One region of the Pseudidiomarina fusca genome, then DNA from elsewhere that is predicted to be linked to it. Evidence: predicted binding sites of a transcription regulator. Region 1 holds the regulator's gene; the other holds the start of a gene.
What was found. Region 1 encodes sigma-54, which starts transcription at its own class of promoters, with help from an activator protein. Its sites were predicted from a motif close to GTTGGCACGNNNNTNGNNT; they were not measured.
Positions count from the first base shown of each region.

Region 2: a site for sigma-54 is predicted at 6,099-6,117, ahead of NOG12_RS06945 (DUF3192 domain-containing protein). Genes of this name have one in related genera too.

Region 1 is NZ_JANFPJ010000012.1:51,033-61,685, forward strand. It holds gene ptsN (PTS IIA-like nitrogen regulatory protein PtsN) at 1-11, opposite strand, end outside; gene hpf (ribosome hibernation promoting factor) at 15-302, opposite strand; gene NOG12_RS07435 (RNA polymerase factor sigma-54) at 330-1,709, opposite strand; gene lptB (LPS export ABC transporter ATP-binding protein) at 1,718-2,443, opposite strand; gene lptA (lipopolysaccharide transport periplasmic protein LptA) at 2,440-2,982, opposite strand; gene lptC (LPS export ABC transporter periplasmic protein LptC) at 2,939-3,514, opposite strand; gene kdsC (3-deoxy-manno-octulosonate-8-phosphatase KdsC) at 3,511-4,086, opposite strand; gene NOG12_RS07460 (KpsF/GutQ family sugar-phosphate isomerase) at 4,086-5,081, opposite strand; gene NOG12_RS07465 (ATP-binding cassette domain-containing protein) at 5,287-6,126, shown strand; gene mlaE (lipid asymmetry maintenance ABC transporter permease subunit MlaE) at 6,116-6,892, shown strand; gene mlaD (outer membrane lipid asymmetry maintenance protein MlaD) at 6,898-7,365, shown strand; gene NOG12_RS07480 (MlaC/ttg2D family ABC transporter substrate-binding protein) at 7,376-8,041, shown strand; gene NOG12_RS07485 (STAS domain-containing protein) at 8,090-8,455, shown strand; gene NOG12_RS07490 (BolA family protein) at 8,463-8,720, shown strand; gene murA (UDP-N-acetylglucosamine 1-carboxyvinyltransferase) at 8,733-9,989, shown strand; gene NOG12_RS07500 (trypsin-like peptidase domain-containing protein) at 10,050-10,653, opposite strand, start outside.
Region 2 is NZ_JANFPJ010000011.1:67,802-78,454, reverse strand. It holds gene NOG12_RS06970 (tetratricopeptide repeat protein) at 1-695, opposite strand, end outside; gene NOG12_RS06965 (sodium-dependent transporter) at 887-2,233, opposite strand; tRNA gene NOG12_RS06960 (tRNA-Ile) at 2,562-2,637, opposite strand; gene NOG12_RS06955 (amidohydrolase family protein) at 2,730-3,524, opposite strand; gene rpoD (RNA polymerase sigma factor RpoD) at 3,644-5,485, opposite strand; gene NOG12_RS06945 (DUF3192 domain-containing protein) at 5,643-6,035, opposite strand; gene dnaG (DNA primase) at 6,190-7,941, opposite strand; gene rpsU (30S ribosomal protein S21) at 8,203-8,418, opposite strand; gene NOG12_RS06930 (MarC family protein) at 8,780-9,409, shown strand; gene tgt (tRNA guanosine(34) transglycosylase Tgt) at 9,503-10,618, opposite strand.

The DNA.
Region 1 (10,653 bases):
GATAAATCCATGATTTAGTGGCGTTTCATCTTTTCTTTATGTTTAATAACCTGCCGATCGAGTTTATCAATCAGCCCGTCAATAGCCGCATACATATCGGTGTGCTCTGAATCAGCGAAAATTTCGCCGCCATTCAAATGCAGCGTAGCTTCCGCTTTTTGCGTTAACTTTTCAACATTTAAAATGACATGGACGTTATTTATGTGGTCAAAATGACGTTCCAGCTTAGAAAACTTGGTATCGACATAGTCACGCAGAGCGTCAGTAATTTCGATATGATGACCGGTCAGATTAATTTGCATAACATCTTCCTTCTGTTTGTCCAAGATTCAGATAAGACGTTTGCGTTGGCTCGAGGGCGGAATATTCATGGCCTCACGATACTTCGCAATTGTCCGTCTAGCTACTTGGATACCCTGTTCGGCCATGAGTTCAGTTAATTTACTATCACTGAGAGGCTTCTTGGGGTTCTCCGCAGCAACTAGCTTTTTCAATACCGCTCTAATCGCGGTAGAAGAAGCATCTTCTCCATTATCCGTTGCCAATTGGCTAGAGAAGAAGTACTTCAATTCAAACACACCTTTAGGTGTATGCATATACTTTTGTGTGGTTATTCTTGAAATAGTTGATTCATGCATCTCTACTGCGTTAGCAACGTCAGCAAGAACCATAGGTTTCATCGCCTCAGGGCCATATTCAAAGAAACCTTGCTGACGTTGCACTATGGTTGCAGCTACTTTCAGTAAGGTATCGTTACGGCTTTCAATGCTTTTAATAAACCACTTCGCAGCTTGCGTATGCTGCCGAATATACTGTTGTTCTTCAGATTGCGAACCACTTTGCAGCAGCGCCGCATAATCTTCGTTCACCTTTAGTTTAGGCAAACTTTGCGAATTTAGCTCAACGGTCCAGCGATTATTTTTTTTGCGCACCAGCACATCAGGAATCACATAGTCGTCATCACCTGCGCCAAAACCGTCCCCTGGGTGCGGTTGTAGCTGCTGAATCAGCGCTAGTACTTGGCATAAATCGGCTTCTTGAATACGCAACCGCCGCACCAGATTGCGATAATCGCGCTGGGCGAGCAACTGCAAATGCTTGTCAACGGCTTGCAGAGCTAAGTTCAGGTAGGGAGTATCTTTAGGAAGATGCCGTAGCTGAATTAATAAACATTCGCGGACATTGCGAGCACCAACCCCAATCGGATCAAAATGTTGAATCCGTTTCAGCACCACAGCTACTTCGGCTAGCTCAACTTGGATGAGCTCGGGGTGTTGTTGTCGAATCGCTGGCAACAGCTCTTCTAATTCAGCCGTTAAGTAGCCGCGCTCGTCAATACTATCTATCAACAGCATGGCAATGGCTTCATCAAGGGGAGAAAAATGTGATAGTCGCATTTGCCATAACAAGTGCTCTTGTAAACTTTCACTGGTACTGCCTTGATAGAGGGTATCTTCACCATCGTAAGCTGTGCCAGAACTGCCTAAAGAAGCCGAATAGCTTGGTTCCCAGCTCTCCTCGGCAGCAGCTAAATCGGTTTCGCCTTCAGCGCTTTGGTCGGCCACCTCAAGCAAGGGGTTCTCATCCAGCGCTTGTTGCACTTCTTGCTGTAGTTCTAAGCTAGAAAGTTGCAACAGTTTGATGGCCTGTTGCAGCTGTGGGGTCATGCTCAGCTGTTGACTAAATTTGAACTGCAGGCCTTGTTTCATCATGATAGCTACAGCGTAAACTGGTCGCCCAAATACACGTCTTTCACATGCTGATTATTAAGAATGGTTTGGGCATCGCCTTGCGCGATAAGCTCGCCATGGCTAACAATATAAGCATGTTCACAGACGCTTAGGGTTTCGCGCACGTTGTGGTCGGTAATGAGTACCCCGATGCCACGCTTGCGTAGGTGTTCGATAATCTTCTTGATGTCCAGCACGGAAATCGGGTCAACCCCAGCAAAGGGTTCATCCAACAGGATAAACTTAGGCTCAGCCGCCAGCGCCCGTGCAATTTCAACCCGGCGTCGTTCACCCCCAGACAGACTCATACCCAGACTGTTGGCGATATGGCTGATGTGAAACTCTTCCAGCAAGCTATCAAGTTTATCTTCACGCTGGGCCGCAGATAGTTCTTTGCGGGTTTCGAGTATCGCCAAAATATTATCGCGCACCGTCAGCTTACGAAAGATGGAGGATTCTTGGGGTAAATAGCCAATCCCAAGGCGAGCGCGTTCATGCATAGGTAATAACGAGATATCACGGTCGTCTAATTTAATCAGGCCTTTGTCGTTATTCACTAAGCCAACAATCATATAGAAAGTCGTGGTTTTACCGGCGCCATTAGGGCCCAGCAAGCCAATCACTTGGCCTGCTTCAACAGTCAAACTAACGTCTTTAACAACTTGGCGTTTTTTATAAGATTTGGCTAAATGTTCAGCTACTAATCGGCTCATGGTTGCTCGTTGTTTTTATCGTCTTGTTGTTTCGGCATGTAGATGGTGGTTACGCGGTCGGTATCTTTGTCACCACGCGTGGTCATTTGCTGTGTAGCAAAGTTATAAACCATCTCTCCACCACGACTGACGCTGTTTCCTTGCGCAACTTCAACATTCCCCCGCAACGTCAGTAACTGTTGCGCTTGGTCATAAATGATTTGGTTGGCCTTGGCGGTGATAACACTACCGTCTTCCAATTGTTGGGTATAAACCGCCGGCGCCCCTTCAGCGATAAACACAGCATCTTCGGCCTCACCTTCACGCTCTACTGATAACTTGTCAGCGGTGATTTTTAAACTACCTTGCTCGATGATGACGCTACGTTCAAACACCACAATTTTATTAGCAATATCAACCCAATCGCGCTCAGCATTGATGCGAATGGGCTGATTAAAGTCATCTTTGCCTTGGCTAAGTGCTGCGTTAGAGAATAATGCAGCAGTTAGCACAAGACTACTGAGAATTAGTGTGGCGGCCGGTATAAATGGTTTCAACATGTTTCGTTAGTTCCAGAGTTTGAGCGCGTAAGTTAGCATGCATGCCTTCGCCTCGAATAGTAAAATCACGACCGTACATCACCACCGCTTGCTCAGTCGTCATGGTTTCGGCCAAAGTATCAATGGTTAGGTAGCTGGTTTCAACCCGTTCTAAAAAATCTTCGGCGGTTAAGCTACGCATTAAAATATTACGTTCTAACACCAAGCTTTTGTCGCCATAAAAAGAGCCAGCCTCGGCTGCCACCTGCCACACCGGACCACCATCACGAGTGTGCACAATGTAGGTCGGCTGATCTAACTCGGTCAAGCCGATCGGGCTGTAATGGGTCATTTTTTCTGCAGCAATCCGATGCGCTAAGGTACCATCCTCACTGTAAACCCGCACAATCAGGCCCTGGGCGGTAAAATCAGGCTTGATCTCGCGATAGCCAGCAGGTTCATCGGTGAGGTCTTGATCTCCAAAAGGACGCCACACCAACAGCGCTAGGGTGGCAAAGATAATGGCGATAATCACCACAAGATTACGGGTCATAAACTGACTCCACCGTGCAGTTGCAATTGTCCTTGGCTAAGTAAAATCAGATCACTCAGCTCACGTACGGCACCAAAGCCGCCGCGCTGCGAGGTCACATAAACCGCGTGTTGCTGCACAAAGGGATGGGCATCGTGAGGCGCTACGGCCACTGCACACTGCTGCAGCATCGCGAGGTCAGGTATGTCATCACCCATGCAGGCGATGGCCTGATCCGTTAACTGATATTTCTCCGCCAACTGCTGGTAGGCGCTGAGCTTATCTTCTTGGCCCTGATAAATATCGCTGACGCCTAGCGCGCGCATGCGGTTTTCCACCAGTGCTGAACGGCGTCCGGTGATAACCGCCACCTTGATGCCGGCGTTAAGAAGTGCTTTCACCCCAAACCCATCGCGGGTATGAAAAGCTTTAAGCTCTTCACCTTGGTTGCCTAAATAGATACGGCCGTCTGAAAACACGCCATCCACATCAAAAATGACCAGTTTGATTTGGGCGAATTTATCCATCAGCAGGCTTTCGATATCACCGTACCAAGTACTAATCATGGCTGGGGTTGCGTGACCAAAACTCATTAGAGGACTCCTGCTTTTAACAGATCGTGCATGTTCAAGGCGCCTTGGGCAAAGCCCTGCTCATCCACCACAAATAGCCCGTTGATTTTTCGGTCTTCCATTAATTTTAATCCCTGTGCAGCAAGCACATCGGGCTTTATGGTAATGGGGTTTGGCGTCATCACTTGGGCAATCGCGGTGGTATGCAAATCAATCCGCTGATCTAAAATACGGCGCAAATCACCATCGGTAAAAATACCCACTAAGCGGCCTTGGTCGTCAGTGATACCTGTCATGCCCAGACCTTTGCGTGACATTTCTAACAAGGCGGCGCTGATAGTTACATGCTGATTGACCAGCGGGGTGCGCTCACCCGCGTGCATCACATCATGGATGTGCAGTAACAACCGTCGGCCCAAGCTGCCACCAGGATGCGACATGGCAAAATCATCGGCAGTAAAGCCGCGCGCATGCAGCAGCGCTACCGCCAACGCATCGCCCATCACTAAGGTGGCAGTAGTGGAGGAGGTTGGCGCCAAACCTAACGGGCAGGCCTCTTGTTCAACTGCGATGCACACATGCACGTCAGAGAGCTCGGCTAGGGTTGAGCGTGGATTACCTGTCATGGAAATGAGCTTGACGCCGCGCCGTTTAATTAATGGCGCAATGCTAAGCACTTCAGCTGTTTCACCGGAGTTAGAAATGGCGATCACCACATCCTGCTCGGTAATCATGCCGAGGTCACCGTGGCTAGCTTCGCCAGGGTGCACAAAAAAGGCGGGAGTACCGGTGGAGGCTAAGGTTGCGGCAATTTTACCGCCAATGTGGCCCGATTTACCCATACCAATCACAATCGCCCGGCCTTGGCATGCCAACAGTAACTCGCAAGCAGTAGCAAAATTCTCATCAAGAAAACGGCTTAATCCACGCACCGCGTCGGTTTCGATATCAATGACTCGTTGGCCAAGCGCGGCAAACGTCTGTTTGCTGGTCGTGGTCGGGTTGTGTTCGGTCATGTTGGGCCTCATATGCTAGTGCAGCCAAAGTAGATGACAAGTTAATGATGACAATGTAATAACGCAATAATACCCGATCGTTTTCTTCTTTGCAGACGTAATGTGACCACTGATAACGATTTGTCACAAATTTTACAGCTTTTTGGTGGGGATTCTTGACGAAATCGGGTAAACTAGGCGGTCACGTAAAGGAGACTATCTTCGCATGCTAACCACTACTCTCGAGGGTAATCCCGAGCACTTGGTTGAGATAGATGACATCTATTTTCACTACAATCACAGTACTCACAATTTATACGAAGGCCTGTCGATGGCCATCCCGCGCGGTAAGATTACTGCGGTGATGGGTCCTAGCGGCATTGGCAAAACAACCTTGTTGCGCCTAATTGGTGGCCAACTACGCCCGCAACAGGGGCAGATTCGCTTTGCCGGGCAAAACATTCCTAGCCTCAAGCGCAGCGAATTGTATCAATTACGCAAACGCATGAGCATGTTGTTTCAAAGCGGTGCCTTGTTCAGCGACATGACAGTGTACGACAACATTGCCTTTCCGCTACGTGAACATAGCCGGCTGTCAGAGGAACTGATTGAAACCATTGTGCTGCTAAAATTAGAGGCGGTAGGTTTGCGTGGCGCTCGGCATTTGATGCCAGCGGAGTTGTCTGGCGGTATGTCGCGGCGGGCTGCCTTGGCGCGTTCAATAGCGTTAGACCCAGAGCTGATCATGTATGATGAGCCCTTTGCCGGCCAAGATCCTATTTCGATGGGCGTGATAATCAAGCTGATCAAAGAGTTGAACGAGTCGCTCGGGTTGACGAGCATCATCGTCACCCACGATGTTGAAGAAGTTCTTACGATTGCCGATTACGTGTACATCATTGCCGACAAACAAGTGGTTGGGCACGGTACGCCAGAACAATTATTAAATTCAGATAATGCCTTGGTGCATCAATTTTTACACGGCGAAGCTGATGGTCCGGTGCCTTTCCATTACCGTGCACCGACCTTGGCCGACGAATTATTAGGAGCTGGCGATGCTAAATAAAGTTGCTGCCCTCGGCCAAGCTACCCTCAATAGTATTGCTGGCGCAGGGGCGGCGTTAATCATGCTCACCCGAGCCTTGGTTGGCAAACCGCAGTTACGCAAATCTTGGCCGTTGCTGATGCAGCAAATGTACTCGGTTGGAGTGATGTCGCTGATTATTATTGTGGTCAGCGGACTCTTTATCGGCATGGTGCTGGGCTTGCAAGGCTATACCATTTTGGTGGATTTTGGCGCCGAACAGTCGTTGGGGCCCATGGTAGCGCTATCCTTGTTGCGTGAATTAGGGCCGGTAGTCACTGCTTTGCTGTTTGCAGGGCGGGCTGGCTCGGCACTAACCGCAGAAATTGGCTTAATGAAAGCCACTGAGCAATTATCCAGTTTAGAAATGATGGCCGTAGATCCGCTGCGCCGCGTGATTGCCCCACGTTTTTGGGCCGGCTTATACAGTATGCCAATTCTAGCTGCGGTGTTTTCTGCCGTGGGTATTTATGGCGGCTACTTGGTTGGCGTGCGCTGGTTAGGCGTCGACGACGGCGCTTTTTGGTCGGTGATGCAAGCTAACGTTGAATGGGGCCATGATATTATGAATGGCATCATCAAAAGCGTGGTGTTTGCTTTTGTAGTTACTTGGATAGCGCTGCACAAAGGCTTTAACTGCACGCCCACCTCGGTAGGTATTAGTAAGGCCACCACTTCGACTGTGGTCACTGCCTCGTTAGCCGTACTTGGGCTAGATTTTGTTTTAACCGCTTTGATGTTTGGATGATCACTATGGAATCGAGAAATACTCAGTTAGCAGTTGGTTTGTTTGTCATTATCGGTGTGTTGGCGTTGTTGTTTCTAGGCTTACAGGCAGCTAATACCAATGTTGCCACTGCGGGTGAAACTTATCGCTTGTATGCCAAGTTTGATAATATCGGCGGTTTAAAAGAGCGCTCGCCAGTTAAAGTAGGTGGTGTGGTTGTAGGCCGAGTGAGCAAGATCACCCTTGATGGTGATTACTACGAGCCTCTGGTCGAAATGGTGATTAGCAAACAATACAATGAATTTTCTGACACCACATCGGTCTCAATCTTAACTTCTGGATTATTAGGCGAGCAGTATATTGGTCTTAATCCAGGCTTTATCGATGACACCGTACAAATGTTAGAAGACGGTGATCGCATTTACGACACTAAGTCGGCCTTGGTATTGGAAGACTTGATCGGGCAGTTCCTGTTTAGTCAGGGTAATGATTAAGGAGTAAAGCATGAAGCAATTAATCGCAAGTATTTGGTTTTCTTTGATGGCAGCTGTTGCTATCGCTCCGGCGGCAGCCGATGAGCTGATCCGCGAAGATAACCCTTATGTGTTATTAGAGAAAGTAGCCAACAAAACGCTAGAGCGTATTGAGCAAGATCGCAGCAAAATTGATGCAGATATTGACTATGTTCGCGTGGTTATCCGTGAAGAACTGATGCCGTACGTAGATTATGTTTATGCTGCGAAGCGGGTGCTAGGCCGTAACCTAACCGAAACCACTGAAGAGCAACGGCAAGAGTTTTATAGCGTGTTTCGTGAGTATTTGATTGCCACTTATGCGCGTGCCTTTACTCAATATGACGAAACCAAGCATACCATTCAGTTTGGTGATGCGGGTCGCTTTGATGCGGATAGCCGCATGGTTGTGGTGAATACTCGCTTGATTGAGCAAGGCCGTCCACCAGTGCGCATGGATTTTAAAATGCGCTTTGATAACAACCAAGATATCTGGCAAGCCTTTGACCTCGTAGTAGAAGGCGTGAGCTTGTTAAATAGTAAGCAAACTGAAATTGCTGGTGTGATTCGTAGCCGCGGCATTGACGGAACCATTAGTTTATTGCGCGACAAAGCGCAGCAGCCGATTACCGCTAACGACCAAGAGAATGCCGAATAACCAGTAGGCATGGCCAAGGCCGTGAGTAAGTACCGAAGGAGCACCCTCATGAGTAACTGTCAGTGGACCATTGATGCACACAACGCAGTGCAATTTAGCGGCGAGTTAACCCGCGACACGGTACCGCCGGTGTGGCAAGAACGCCAACAATGGCTGAATGCGCGTGACCATGTGGTGTTGAATGTAACCGAGGTAACTAAGGTAGATACCGCTGGGGTTGCGATGCTGGTGAATGCCAAAAAGCAGGTTGGCTTACAACAGCGCGAGCTCAGTATTGTTGGAGCCAGCCCCCAGCTACGCGCTATTATTAGTGTTAGTGGTGTTGCTGAAGTGCTAGATGTGCCCTTTGCCGGGCCAACGACAACCCCAACCAAAGTGAAAGTAAGCCATTCATCTATTGCCAAAAAACGTTGAGACTATGATTACAACTGAATCGATTCAAACCTTGATCACCGATGCCCTATCTGTAGACGAAGTGTTGGTTAAATTAGACGGCGGCCATGCCAACATTACCGTGGTTGGTGAGCTATTTGCTGAGCTATCACGGGTGAAAAAACAGCAAGTGGTTTATGCGCCATTAAAAGCGATTATCGCTAGCGGTGAGTTACACGCGGTCTCTATCAAAACTTATACCCCAACTGAATGGCAGCGTGAGAAGAAACTCGCGATGCTGAGCTAATAGGACTCAGCAATGCAAAAACTAGTGATTCAAGGCGGCACCTCGCTGCAGGGTGAGGTGGTCATCTCGGGCGCCAAAAATGCGGCGCTCCCCATCTTAATGGCGGCTATCTTACCGTCAGAGCCCGTTACCTTAACTAATGTGCCAGCCTTACAGGATGTCCGCACGAGCTTGAAATTATTAGCTGAACTGGGCGTTACCAACACTGCATTGGGGCCTAACAGCTACGAAATTCAGCCACAAGGTCTGCATCATCATGTAGCTAGTTACGACTTGGTGAAAACCATGCGTGCTTCTATTTTGGTTTTGGGGCCGCTGCTCAGTAAGTTTGGCGAAGCCCAAGTGTCGTTGCCAGGAGGCTGTGCGATAGGTGCTCGCCCGGTTAACTTGCACATTGAAGGGCTACGCCAGATGGGCGCCACCATTACCGTGGAAAACGGTTACATCCATGCCAAGGTCGATGGTCGGTTACGCGGTGCGACCTTATTGATGGATATGGTGAGTGTGACTGGTACTGAAAACTTGATGGCAGCGGCGACCTTAGCTGACGGCGTGACTGTGATTGAAAATGCGGCGCGCGAGCCCGAAGTGGTTGATCTCGCCCGCTTTTTAAATGCTATGGGCGCTGATATTCGTGGCGCTGGTACGGATACCATTACCATACATGGGGTAGAGCGGTTACATGGTGGCAGCTATAGCATTCAGCCAGACCGGATTGAAACAGGGACCTTTTTGGTAGCTGCGTTAGCTACGGGTGGCGATGTTACCTGCCGGAACACCGACCCAACCATGCTGGATGCAGTGTTGAAAAAGCTAACCGAAGCGGGTGCGACTATCACCAAAGGCGCTGATTGGATTCGTTTGCAAGCGCCAACGCGGCCGCAGCCAGTGACTATTGTGACGGCACCACATCCAGCTTTCCCAACCGACATGCAGGCGCAGTTTTGTGCCTTGAATGCCATCGCGGATGGCACCGGTTGGGTGCGCGAGACTATTTTTGAAAACCGCTTTATGCACGTGCCCGAACTACGTCGCATGGGCGCCAATATTGAGCTGGAAGGTAACACTGCGATTTCTAAAGGGGTTGCAGAGCTGACTGGTGCGCAGGTGATGTGTACGGATTTACGCGCCTCAGCCTCGTTGGTGATTGCGGGCTTAGTAGCCAAAGGTGAGACGGTGGTGGAGCGTATTTATCACATTGATCGCGGTTATGAAGCCATTGAAAAGAAATTGCAGGGGTTAGGCGCTAATATTCAGCGGATTGCTTAATGCCAAAGTCAAGATTGCAACAAAGAAGCCACAGCAACAGCTGTGGCTTTTTTATACGGCTTAATCCGCTAAGCGGGTGATAGTCACCTGTGTGGTAAATTCTTGATTGGCTCGTAAATAACGAACCTCAACCACAGTACCCGGGCGGGTCTTGGCAACTAATGCCAGGCCTTCCGCAGCCGATGACATGGGCTTGCCATCAATCTCAATAATAAAATCGTCAACTTGCAAACCGGCTTGATCCGCAGGACTGTTAGGGTCCACCCCGGTGACATAAATACCCGATTGTTTGTATGGATCTGAATGGGCGTTACCGCCCACCTGCACGCCGAAATAACCGCGTACCACTTCACCTTCAAGAATCAAGGTATCCATGATGTCTTTGGCAAGTGGGTAGGGGATAGCAAAATAAATACCATCAATGCCTTGGCCGCGAGCATCACTAAAACGGGCATTATTGATGCCCACTAAGTAGCCTTGGCTATTCACCAAAGCGCCCCCAGAAGCACCTTCGTTGATCACTGCATCCATTTGAATGAGATCCGCATGGCTATGAATCACTCCCATTCGACCGCCACTCGCACTGACAATCCCCTGCGTGATGGTCTGCCCGAGATTAAGAGGGTTACCGATAGCCAACACCACATCGCCCACTTGTGTGCGC
Region 2 (10,653 bases), on a different contig from region 1:
TTACCTTTAGCGGAATTCATCAGTTCGGTGCCTTGTAGCTGTTGGTTCACCTGTTTTAAATGATTACGCGCTTCCGTATGGCCTGTGCGCGCTAATTTTGCATAGAGCTCTGCCGCTGCAGGAAGATCTTGCTCAACTAAAGTACCGGTATGCTGCAATCTTGCTAATGCGTACATAGCACTCACTAAATTTGCCTCGGCAGCTGCTTGTAACAGCGGTAATGCCTGTAATTGTTCGGCATTATCAGTACTGCCCAGTAGCTTAACGGCTTTATCATATTGGGCTGGCGCATAGCCTTTTTCTGCAGCTCGATCCAACCACTGCCGAGCTTGCTCAGTATTTTGTGGTAACACAAAACCACGCGCATACCAATCAGCCATCACAAACATCGCCAATGGATTCCGTTTACGTACACCATGCTCGATAAACTCTTTAGCTTTACCGAGATCTTGCTCGACCCCATCACCACTAGCATAAGCTAAAGCAACGACAGCTGCCGCATCGCCACTACCTTTTCGGGCCAAACGCTCAAGTTCCGAGAGCTCTTTATCACAATCACCACTTTTGCAGATAGAAACAGCTTCAGTGGAGGCAGCTTGGCCATCAACCCGAGGCACAGCGGAAGCTGCACTGAACCAAAATTGACTAGCTAGGATACTTAGCGAACTTACGGTGACTAATAACACACGAGACATAGGAGCAAACCTTTTGGTTACTGATGATGCTAACGATTACGCAACAATGTAGCATTTAGGCCACAAGGCATACAGGTGCGCATGGTAACCATTTGTAAAAGTTGTTACAGAAAGCACCACAAAAAAAGCCCTTAACCTATTTAGATTAAGGGCCTTGTTAACTCATATAGAGCTATCGCTTAGCTGCTAAGCTAAGAAAAAATCAAGAAATAAGCCACAGCTGCAATGAGTACCGGCGACAGTATACTAGCAACAAAGCGGAATAATTTAATACACCAATTCGGGCATTCTTTTTCTAACTCAGCTCGAATAACCGGCCAAATACGCCAGCCAACAAACACTGCAGCTAACATACCACCTAAAGGCATCAATAAATTCGATGCAATAAAATCCATTAAATCAAAAGGTGTTTTGCCAAACAGACTTAAGTTATCTGCTGCGCCACCAAAACTCAACGCCGCCGGCACTCCAAGTAAAATGAAATTAACGGCCGCAACCCACAAAGTGGCTTTCTTACGCGACACCTTGTATTCATCAATCAAAAACGCCACTACCGGCTCTAGAATAGAAATAGCTGAGGTGATTGCTGCAAATAACAACAATAAGAAGAAAATGATGGCAAGGAACTGCCCACCAGCCATCTGTGCAAATAATGCTGGCATAGTAATAAAAGTTAAGCCGGGGCCCGCAGCCGGGTCAACGTCAAAGGCAAAGACCGCCGGCAAAATCATCAAGCCCGCTAAAACCGATGCTAAGATAGCTAAAAAGGCAATCCACAGGCCTGAGTTGATCACCCGTGTTTCTGTATTTAAATAAGAGCCATAAGCTATCATTAAGCCAGCTCCTACCGATAATGAGAATACCGCCAAACCGAGGGCGTCTAACACCATCCGGATGCTCAGTTTGCTCCAGTCAGGTGTAATTAAATAGAGTAACCCGTCAATAGCGCCGGGCAATGTTAAACTGCGCACCACCAAAAACAACATCAATACAAACAACGTTGGCATCAATATCTTACAAATTCGTTCGATACCAGATTGTACCCCAGCAATAACAATACCAGCTGTAATAGATAGGAATAAGAAGGTATAAACTAGTGCAGGCAAAGGGTCGCCAATAAATTGTCCAAAGGCGGCTTCAAGTGCAGCCCCGTCAGTTGTCAGTACATCGCCTCGCACGGCTTCAAAAACGTAAGCAATGGTCCAACCACCGACTACTGAATAAAAGCCAAGAATCAAAAAGACACAGAGTACCGAGATCCACCCTGCTACATGCCAATAACCGCCGCCTAAAGCTCGATAGGCTGAGGTGGCTGATTTATTAGCGCGACGGCCAATCATCATCTCCGAGAGCATCATCACGGCACCCACGGTAAAGACGCAGGCCAAATAGACCAATAAGAATACCCCGCCACCATTTTGGCCGGCAATGTATGGAAACTTCCAAATGGCGCCTAGGCCCACCGCAGACCCCGCTGCAGCAAAGATAAATCCTATTTTTGATCCCCAAGATCCGCGGTTATCAGTCATTACCGTCATAGCTATCAACTCTTTATTATTGTATTTATTATGTGCATGGCAGTGCTTACTGCGCTTTATTGAGGCTACACTTTAGAGATTTTTTGCACGAATGAATAGACTTGTTTGATAGTTATCAAAGAAAAAAAGATGAGCAACGGCTAAGTGCTGTCAATAACCGTTAAAATCCTGTCGGGTGCGTAATCAATAGAGCGTTCCAGCTCATAGGTTAATTGGGTCTGGTGCTTCTTCACTAGTTGCGGCTCAAAGTTGCCAGCACGATCGCGGTACGAAAGTAGTCTGGGCATTTGAAGTACGCGGATAACATCAGCCATAAAGGCTTTAAAGATGGTGGCCCCTCCCAGATTTGAACTGGGGACCAACCGATTATGAGTCGGCTGCTCTAACCACTGAGCTAAGGGGCCATACGAGACATGGTTGTTAACCTATGCGATTAACAAAGCGGGCGCAAGTATATGAAATTTCGACCCGCTTGTCATGACCCTTGCCGAGTTTTTTATAAGGTTAAATGGTAGAAATCAGCTGCGTTTTGAGCAAAGACTTTGTCGATAGCTTTCGTATCGCCTAGGGCTTCACACACAGTCTCAATATCGCGCACATTAAATGGCCGTTCTGCTCGGGTTGAAGGCAAATCTGTACCAAACATTAAACTGTCTGGATTAACGCTATAAATAGCCTTAACAGCTTTGGCTACGTCTACTTCAGTGCGACCAAAACCACTCGCTTTAATCTTAACCCCATGCTCGGCGAGCTTTTGCACTTGCGACAAACCTGACCGAGCCATACCTAAATGGTCTATCGAGGCCTTCGGCAATTTGATCAATTTCGGCACCACTTCATCGAGTTCGCGGCTATCAACATACATTTCAAGATGCCAGCCAGCGAGATCCCATATCCTCTTCCCAAAATCTACTAGATTATCTAAACCACTGACCACGCCACGTTTTAAATTAACACGGATACCGCGAATACGATGCTCACGCAGTTTCAAAATTTCGGCATCGGAGACTGAACTCGGTAAATTAGTGATACCCACAAAATTCGGTCCCATGGCTGCTAAAGCGGCCTTCAAGTAACTCTGGTCAAAACCTTGCACCGAGCCAGAGACAATCACCCCACCTACGATGTTAAAATGCTTAGTACGATGCAGGTAGTCTTCAATCAAAAACTGCGATGGCAAAAAACCTTGATTCTCGATTAAAGGAAACGCGTCATTGTAGATATGAAAGTGCGCATCAACAATGCGTCCTGGTTGCTGGGTTACGGTTTTACTCTGATCTATATCGATCATGATTCATCCTTTTCAGCGAAGTTGCCGCTATTTTAACAAATTTAGCCGCAAAAATAAAAAAAGCCCTAGAGCTAGCTCTAGAGCTTCTTATGACCGATATAAATCTCAGTCGTTCCGTGTTATTCGTCCAAGAAGGATTTCAACTGTTCTGAACGACTTGGATGACGCAATTTACGAAGCGCCTTAGCTTCTATTTGACGAATCCTCTCACGAGTTACGTCAAACTGCTTACCTACCTCTTCCAAGGTATGATCGGTATTCATATCAATCCCAAATCGCATCCGTAGAACTTTCGCTTCGCGCTGAGTTAAACCACCTAGCACCTCGCGAACGGCATTACGTAAGCTTTCTGAAGTAGCCGAGTCCACTGGTAAATCAAGGGTAGTATCCTCGATGAAATCACCTAAATGTGAATCTTCATCATCACCGATAGGAGTTTCCATTGAGATCGGCTCTTTCGCAATTTTCAGAACTTTGCGAATCTTATCCTCAGGCATCACCATACGTTCGGCAAGCTCTTCCGGACTTGGCTCACGCCCCATCTCTTGCAACATTTGACGTGAAATACGATTGAGTTTATTGATAGTCTCAATCATATGCACAGGAATACGGATGGTACGGGCTTGGTCAGCAATTGAACGAGTAATCGCCTGACGAATCCACCATGTAGCGTAAGTTGAGAACTTATAACCACGGCGATATTCAAACTTGTCAACGGCCTTCATCAAACCGATGTTCCCTTCCTGAATGAGATCAAGGAACTGCAAACCGCGGTTGGTGTATTTTTTCGCGATGGAAATAACCAAACGTAAGTTAGCTTCAACCATTTCCTTTTTAGCACGACGCGCTTTGGCTTCGCCAATCGACATGCGACGATTAATATCTTTTACTTTGGCAATAGTTAACCCAGTTTCAACTTCAACTTCGGCTAACTTATGAATACAACGTTCTACCTCTGGTTGTAGCTCTTGTAAGACGGCCGAGTAGGCCTCACCTTCTGCAATCGCTGCTGTTAACCAGCTGGTACTATTTTCGTTACCGGCAAAAACCTTCATGAATGAGCGTTTTGGCATAGCCGCTTGCTCTACACACATCTTCATGATCAAGCGCTCTTGCACTCGCACTCGATGCATCATGTCACGCATGTCTTTAACTAAGCGATCAAACTGCTTAGGTACTAAGCGGAACTGCTTAAACAATTCACTTAAGGCTTCAATTTCAGTGCGGGCCTTGGCGTGCTCACGACCATGCTTGCTGATAGCAGTACGAGTTTTTTCGTACTGTTCACGTAATTCGGCAAACTTTTGACGAGCAAACTCAGGATCTATACCGCTATCAGAGCTATCGTCATCGCTATCGTCGTCTTCATCGGCATCATCATCATCGTCTTCAAGCTCGTCTTCGCTTAATTCTGAGCCGATGTGAGTAGCACTAACCGGCGCTGCATCCACTTCGTTAGGATCGATAAAACCAGAGATAATATCGGTTAAGCGCATTTCTTCCGCTTCACACGAATCCCATTGCTCTAGCAAGAAGTTGATGGCTTCAGGATATTCTGCTACTGAGCACTGAACTTGGTTAATCCCATCTTCAATACGCTTAGCAATGTCAATCTCGCCTTCACGAGTTAACAGCTCAACGGTACCCATCTCACGCATGTACATACGTACGGGGTCAGTGGTGCGACCAAGCTCGCCGTCAACGCTTGCTAAAGCTTGCGCAGCAGCCTCTGCCGCATCTTCGTCGGCGGTATCTTCGCTCATCATCAATTCATCGGCATCAGGGGCACTTTCGAACACCTGAATACCCATATCATTGATCATGCCGATGATGTCTTCGATTTGATCCGAATCAACGATCTCAGAAGGAAGGTGATCATTCACTTCTGAAAAAGTGAGATACCCTTGCTCTTTGCCTTTGGCAATAAGAAGTCTGAGTTGTGATTGACGACTCTGCTGCATACAGATCTACCACCTGTTATTAAATAGAAAAGTAACCGGTCTTCACTTCGGCGACTTAATTAATGTATGACCACTACCTTAATTAAATAAGTGCGTGAGGTGTAAAATTCAAGACCGGAAATTGTAGCAGATACTGTCGTTTTGAGCCAGAAATTAATCAGTTGTTTGTGGGGATTTGTGCGACAGCGAGTTCCCCAGTGCCTATTAATTGGCCATCTTTAAATACCAGTGGAGTGCACTCATCGCGGGTGGTATTACCATCGGCATGAACCCGTTGAGTACGATAGTAAAGGACTCGATAGCGCTTACCATCACGAGTGACTAGATCTGAAAATTCCGGTACACCTAGCTCAGCTTCTACGGTAGCCACGCTGGTACTTTCTTGCAATGAAGCAATAATCTGGCGATTGCGCTGCTCTTTATCTGCAACTTCAGATGAGCTTTGCCGGTGCTCGGTTTCAGTCACGATAATACAACCACTTAAACCAAGGCTTAGTGCCGCGACAGTCATCAAAGCAACGACCTGCTTAGGTGCCACAAAAGATCTCATAACATCTCCTAGTAATCTGTTTTTTATTAATAAAGTGAGTAAGTCAAACTGACTTGATAACTAAAGCAAAGCTTGTGCCAACTCTAATAACATTTTGTTTTTCATCGTTTTTGTTTAAAATCAAGAGCCATGGAATAGGCTATTCCACCACTTATTAGCGTTTTCCACGATCCGAACGGTATTGCAATAACACCATGTACTCTTGCTTTTCTTCTTTGCTTAGCGGTGCTTGTTGCTCTTTGGCCAGTAACTCACTAGCACGCTGTTCCATATATTGATCAATAAAATAGAGAAAGGTATCAAAGAATTCTTGCGCAACGTGCTCTTCATCTAGGTGATGTTCCCAACTTGCTAATTGTCGCAATGCTTTTTCTTCGGGCTGATCGCGCCACAACTCGAGTAACTGCGCAGTAGTTAACTGTTGCTGCTGTGTCTGTTCATGCAGGGCTAATAACAATTCAATACCTGGTTGCTTTAATTCAATCAGCTCTTTATGCAAAGGAATCTCTCGCCCTAGCTGCGGGTGCTGTACCAATAACCCGATAGCGCGCCGCATAGGCGTCATTTTAAGCTGCTCGGGGCGGCGGTGTTGGCTGGTAGGTGCTTTTATTTGTTGTTTAAGCTGCGAGGTTTCGCGGCGTAACAAACGTGCCAATCGATTCAGTAATTCTTCCCGATAAAATTCGCTTGCTACTCTTTCTATCAACGGTGTTGCTTGCTTCAATAGCATTGATTTGCCGGCATCACTACTCACATCAATAGTTTCTGTGAGGTGACTAAAAAAGTAGTCTATGAAGCTCTGTGCTTGTTGCAAGCGTGCGCTAAATGCCTCCGCTCCCTCTTTACGCACAATAGTGTCGGGGTCTTCACCATCGGGTAAAAACAAAAAGTTTAGCGCTAAGCCATCGTTTAATAATGGCAGTGCATTTTCCAGTGCCCGCCAAGCAGCATCTCGGCCAGCTCTATCACCGTCATAACAACAGGTGACTTGTGTGGTGGCACGAAATAACAGCTGTAACTGGTCTGCTGTTGTGGCCGTACCGAGGGATGCTACCGCGTAAGTGATTCCGGCTTGAGCCAAGGCAACCACATCCATATAACCCTCAACTATGACCACCTGAGCTAATTGTTTGTGCGCTTTCTTGGCTTCATAAAAGCCATAGAGTTCGCGTCCTTTATGAAAAATTCGTGTTTCTGGCGAGTTCAAATATTTTGGGCCATCACCCGTGATGATCCGTCCACCAAAACCGACCACCCGACCACGACGATCGCGGATCGGAAACATAATGCGGTCCCGAAAAAAGTCGTAGTAGCGCTGGTTTTCATTACGATTCACTAATTTAAGATCAAATAGCTGCTGACGATCTTTGTGATTTTTCGCCAAACTGAGTAGTAGTCCATCCCAGCCATCAGGGGCATAACCGATCTGAAAGTCTTTCACCACAGCACCGCTTAAACCACGACCTTTCAAGTAGTCGATAACTTGGCTACTCTTGGCATGATGACGTAACTGATGCGCAAAATACTTTGCCGCCTGTTCCATTTGCTGATAATCATCAGCGGCTTGCGCTCGTTGGCGGGCATCAGCTTGTGGATTAGCGCTGGTTTCGCGAGGCACTTCAACCCCCATGATTCCAGCTAATTCTTCAACCGCTTCAGGAAACTCGAGACCATCAAATTTCATCAAAAAATCAATGGCATTACCGTGTTCACCACAGCCAAAACAGTGATAGAACTGTTTGTCTGGAGCCACCGTAAAACTGGGGCTTTTTTCACTATGAAAGGGACAACAGGCCTGGTAATTTCTACCAGCCCGCTTAAGTGGCACTCGGCTATCGACAATCTCGACAATATCAGCGCGATCCAATAGATCATGGATAAAGCTTTTGGGAATCAGACCAGCCATAAAGGTTCCATTTGGGCATCACCTAAAGCACAGCATAGTAGGTAAAAAGTACTGCACACCATTGCTGTGGAGGTAGTTCAGATCATGGCGTCAGTGTACCCCAACTACGAACTCGTTGTAACGGTTGAATCACTTTATCTAGATGTTAGAGCTTCGAGAATGACGCCCACAAAAAAACCGAACTGAGAAGACTCAATCCGGCTTTTGAGGTCTGTGCTGTAGTGACACCGCCGTCGGCTGCGCCGCTACGGTACCAGTTACTTAGTACAGACGAGTACGACGTGCGTTCTCGCGAGATAATTTCTTCGCGTGACGCTTAACCGCAGCGGCTTTCTTGCGCTTACGCTCTGAAGTAGGCTTCTCGTAGAATTCACGGCTACGTACTTCAGACAATACACCTGCTTTCTCGCAAGAGCGCTTAAAACGACGTAAAGCTACGTCAAACGGCTCGTTTTCTTTTACTTTAACAACTGGCATTAAAATCTCACCTCAATGAAAATTCGGTTGTTGGTTATCGGTACTGGTTAAAATATAACCACGATGATCAAAATTGGTGCTGAATTGTAGCGAGTTAAGATCGCGATGTAAAGCCTATCTGGTATTTAAATCACAGCTGACCGTTTGGGAGGATTGGAAGTGGTAGTTTCATCAGCGAAGGCTGAACAAAGCTGGTGAAGTTTAACCTACCACCTCCAAAGAACTGACTTGCGTGTTAGTATGCCATCAGCTTACGACACACAATGTCGGAGCAAAGATAATCCTGCTGAATTGAATGATTTTTTTGTTAACTTTGTGAGCAACAGGTAGAATAGCTCAACCCATTTGCCGGAGTGCCACCATGCTAGAAACCTTTCTCTTTCAGTTTACCTCGCTATTTACCATGATCAATCCCATAGCGGCGATTCCCATTTATATTGCTTTAACTGAAGCCATGACACCTAAGGCTGCTCGGTGGGTAGCCATGCGCGCTTCAATAACAGCCTGTATCGCACTTTGTACTTTTGCCTTAGTGGGCGAAGCTATTTTTAGCTTTTTTAATATATCTGTTAACGGATTGCGCGTAGCCGGCGGTATTTTATTCTTTGTGATGGGCTTTGAAATGTTGCGTGGGCGCACTGTACCTAAACGCGTTGATGGTGAAAGCGAAGCTGATTTTGGTTCTGACGTTGCGGTAACTCCAATCGGCATTCCCATGGTTGCTGGCCCGGGTGCCATTACCATGGTGATTCTATTTATTCAGGAAAGTCCCGCAACTAGCAACACCATTAGCTTATTCGCTGCTATCGTTGCAGTTTGTATTCTCACTGCTTTCGTTCTAGCTAGTGGGCGTCAATTTATGGCAAAACTCGGACGCAGTGGCAGTAAGATTTTGATGCGATTGATGGGCCTGATTGTGATGCTGATTGCTGTTGAATTCTTCTTTGCCGGTATCAAGCCTTATATCTTAGATATTGCGCGCGCTATCTAGTGCTTGATGCGCGAAGCACCAACTAAAAAGCCCCGCAGTGGTGACACTGGCGGGGCTTTCTTTTAGCTTACAAGAAGCGGTTACAAAACCAACTTACTTGAGCTCTGGGACAGGTAGACCACGCTTAGCATAAAATTCAGCGACGTGTTCTTCTAGCCGATCGGCTTCTATAGCATCACGTAAATCCTGCATTACTTTTTGATAAAAATGCAGGTTGTGAATGGTATTCAAACGACCGCCTAGCATTTCATTAGAACGATCCAAATGATGCAAGTAGGCGCGAGAATAATTCTTACAGGTGTAGCAATCGCACTCAGGGTCTAATGGCCCGGTATCGGTGCGATGCACTGCGTTACGAATTTTTACCACTCCGGTACTGATAAATAAATGACCATTACGAGCGTTACGGGTTGGCATCACGCAATCAAACATGTCGACACCACGACGAACAGCTTCAACTAAATCTTCAGGCTTACCAACACCCATCAAATAACGAGGCTTATCAATCGGCATCGCAGGAGTAATATAATCTAACACCCGCATCATATCTTCTTTCGGCTCACCAACCGATAGCCCGCCAATGGCATAGCCATCAAAACCGATATCAGTAAGCCCCTCAAGTGAAATGGTACGCAACTCTTCGTACATACCACCTTGAATGATGCCAAATAACGCCGAAGGATTATCACCGTGCGCAGCTTTTGAGCGCTCAGCCCAGCGCAATGACAGCTCCATCGAAGAACGGGCTTCGGCTTGAGTAGCTGGGTACGGAGTACATTCGTCAAAGATCATGACAATATCCGAGCCTAGATCACGCTGTACTTCCATCGATTTTTCTGGGGTCAGCAAAATTTTCTCACCGTTAATGGGCGAACGGAAGGTAACGCCTTCTTCAGTAATTTTGCGCAATTCACCTAAGCTAAATACCTGAAAGCCGCCAGAATCGGTCAGAATCGGTTTGTCCCAATTCATAAAATCGTGCAAATCACCATGTTGTTTGATGATTGAGGTACCTGGTCTTAACATTAAGTGAAAGGTATTACCCAAACAGATTTGAGCCCCTGTTGCTTTAACTTCTTCTGGGGTCATACCTTTAACGGTACCGGCAGTACCTACTGGCATAAAAGCTGGGGTTTCCACTACGCCACGTTCAAACACCATACGCCCACGACGCGCTTTGCCCGAGGTTGTTAACAATTCAAATTTCATTTAATCACCGCTATCTATGTAGTTCACGGAAAAAC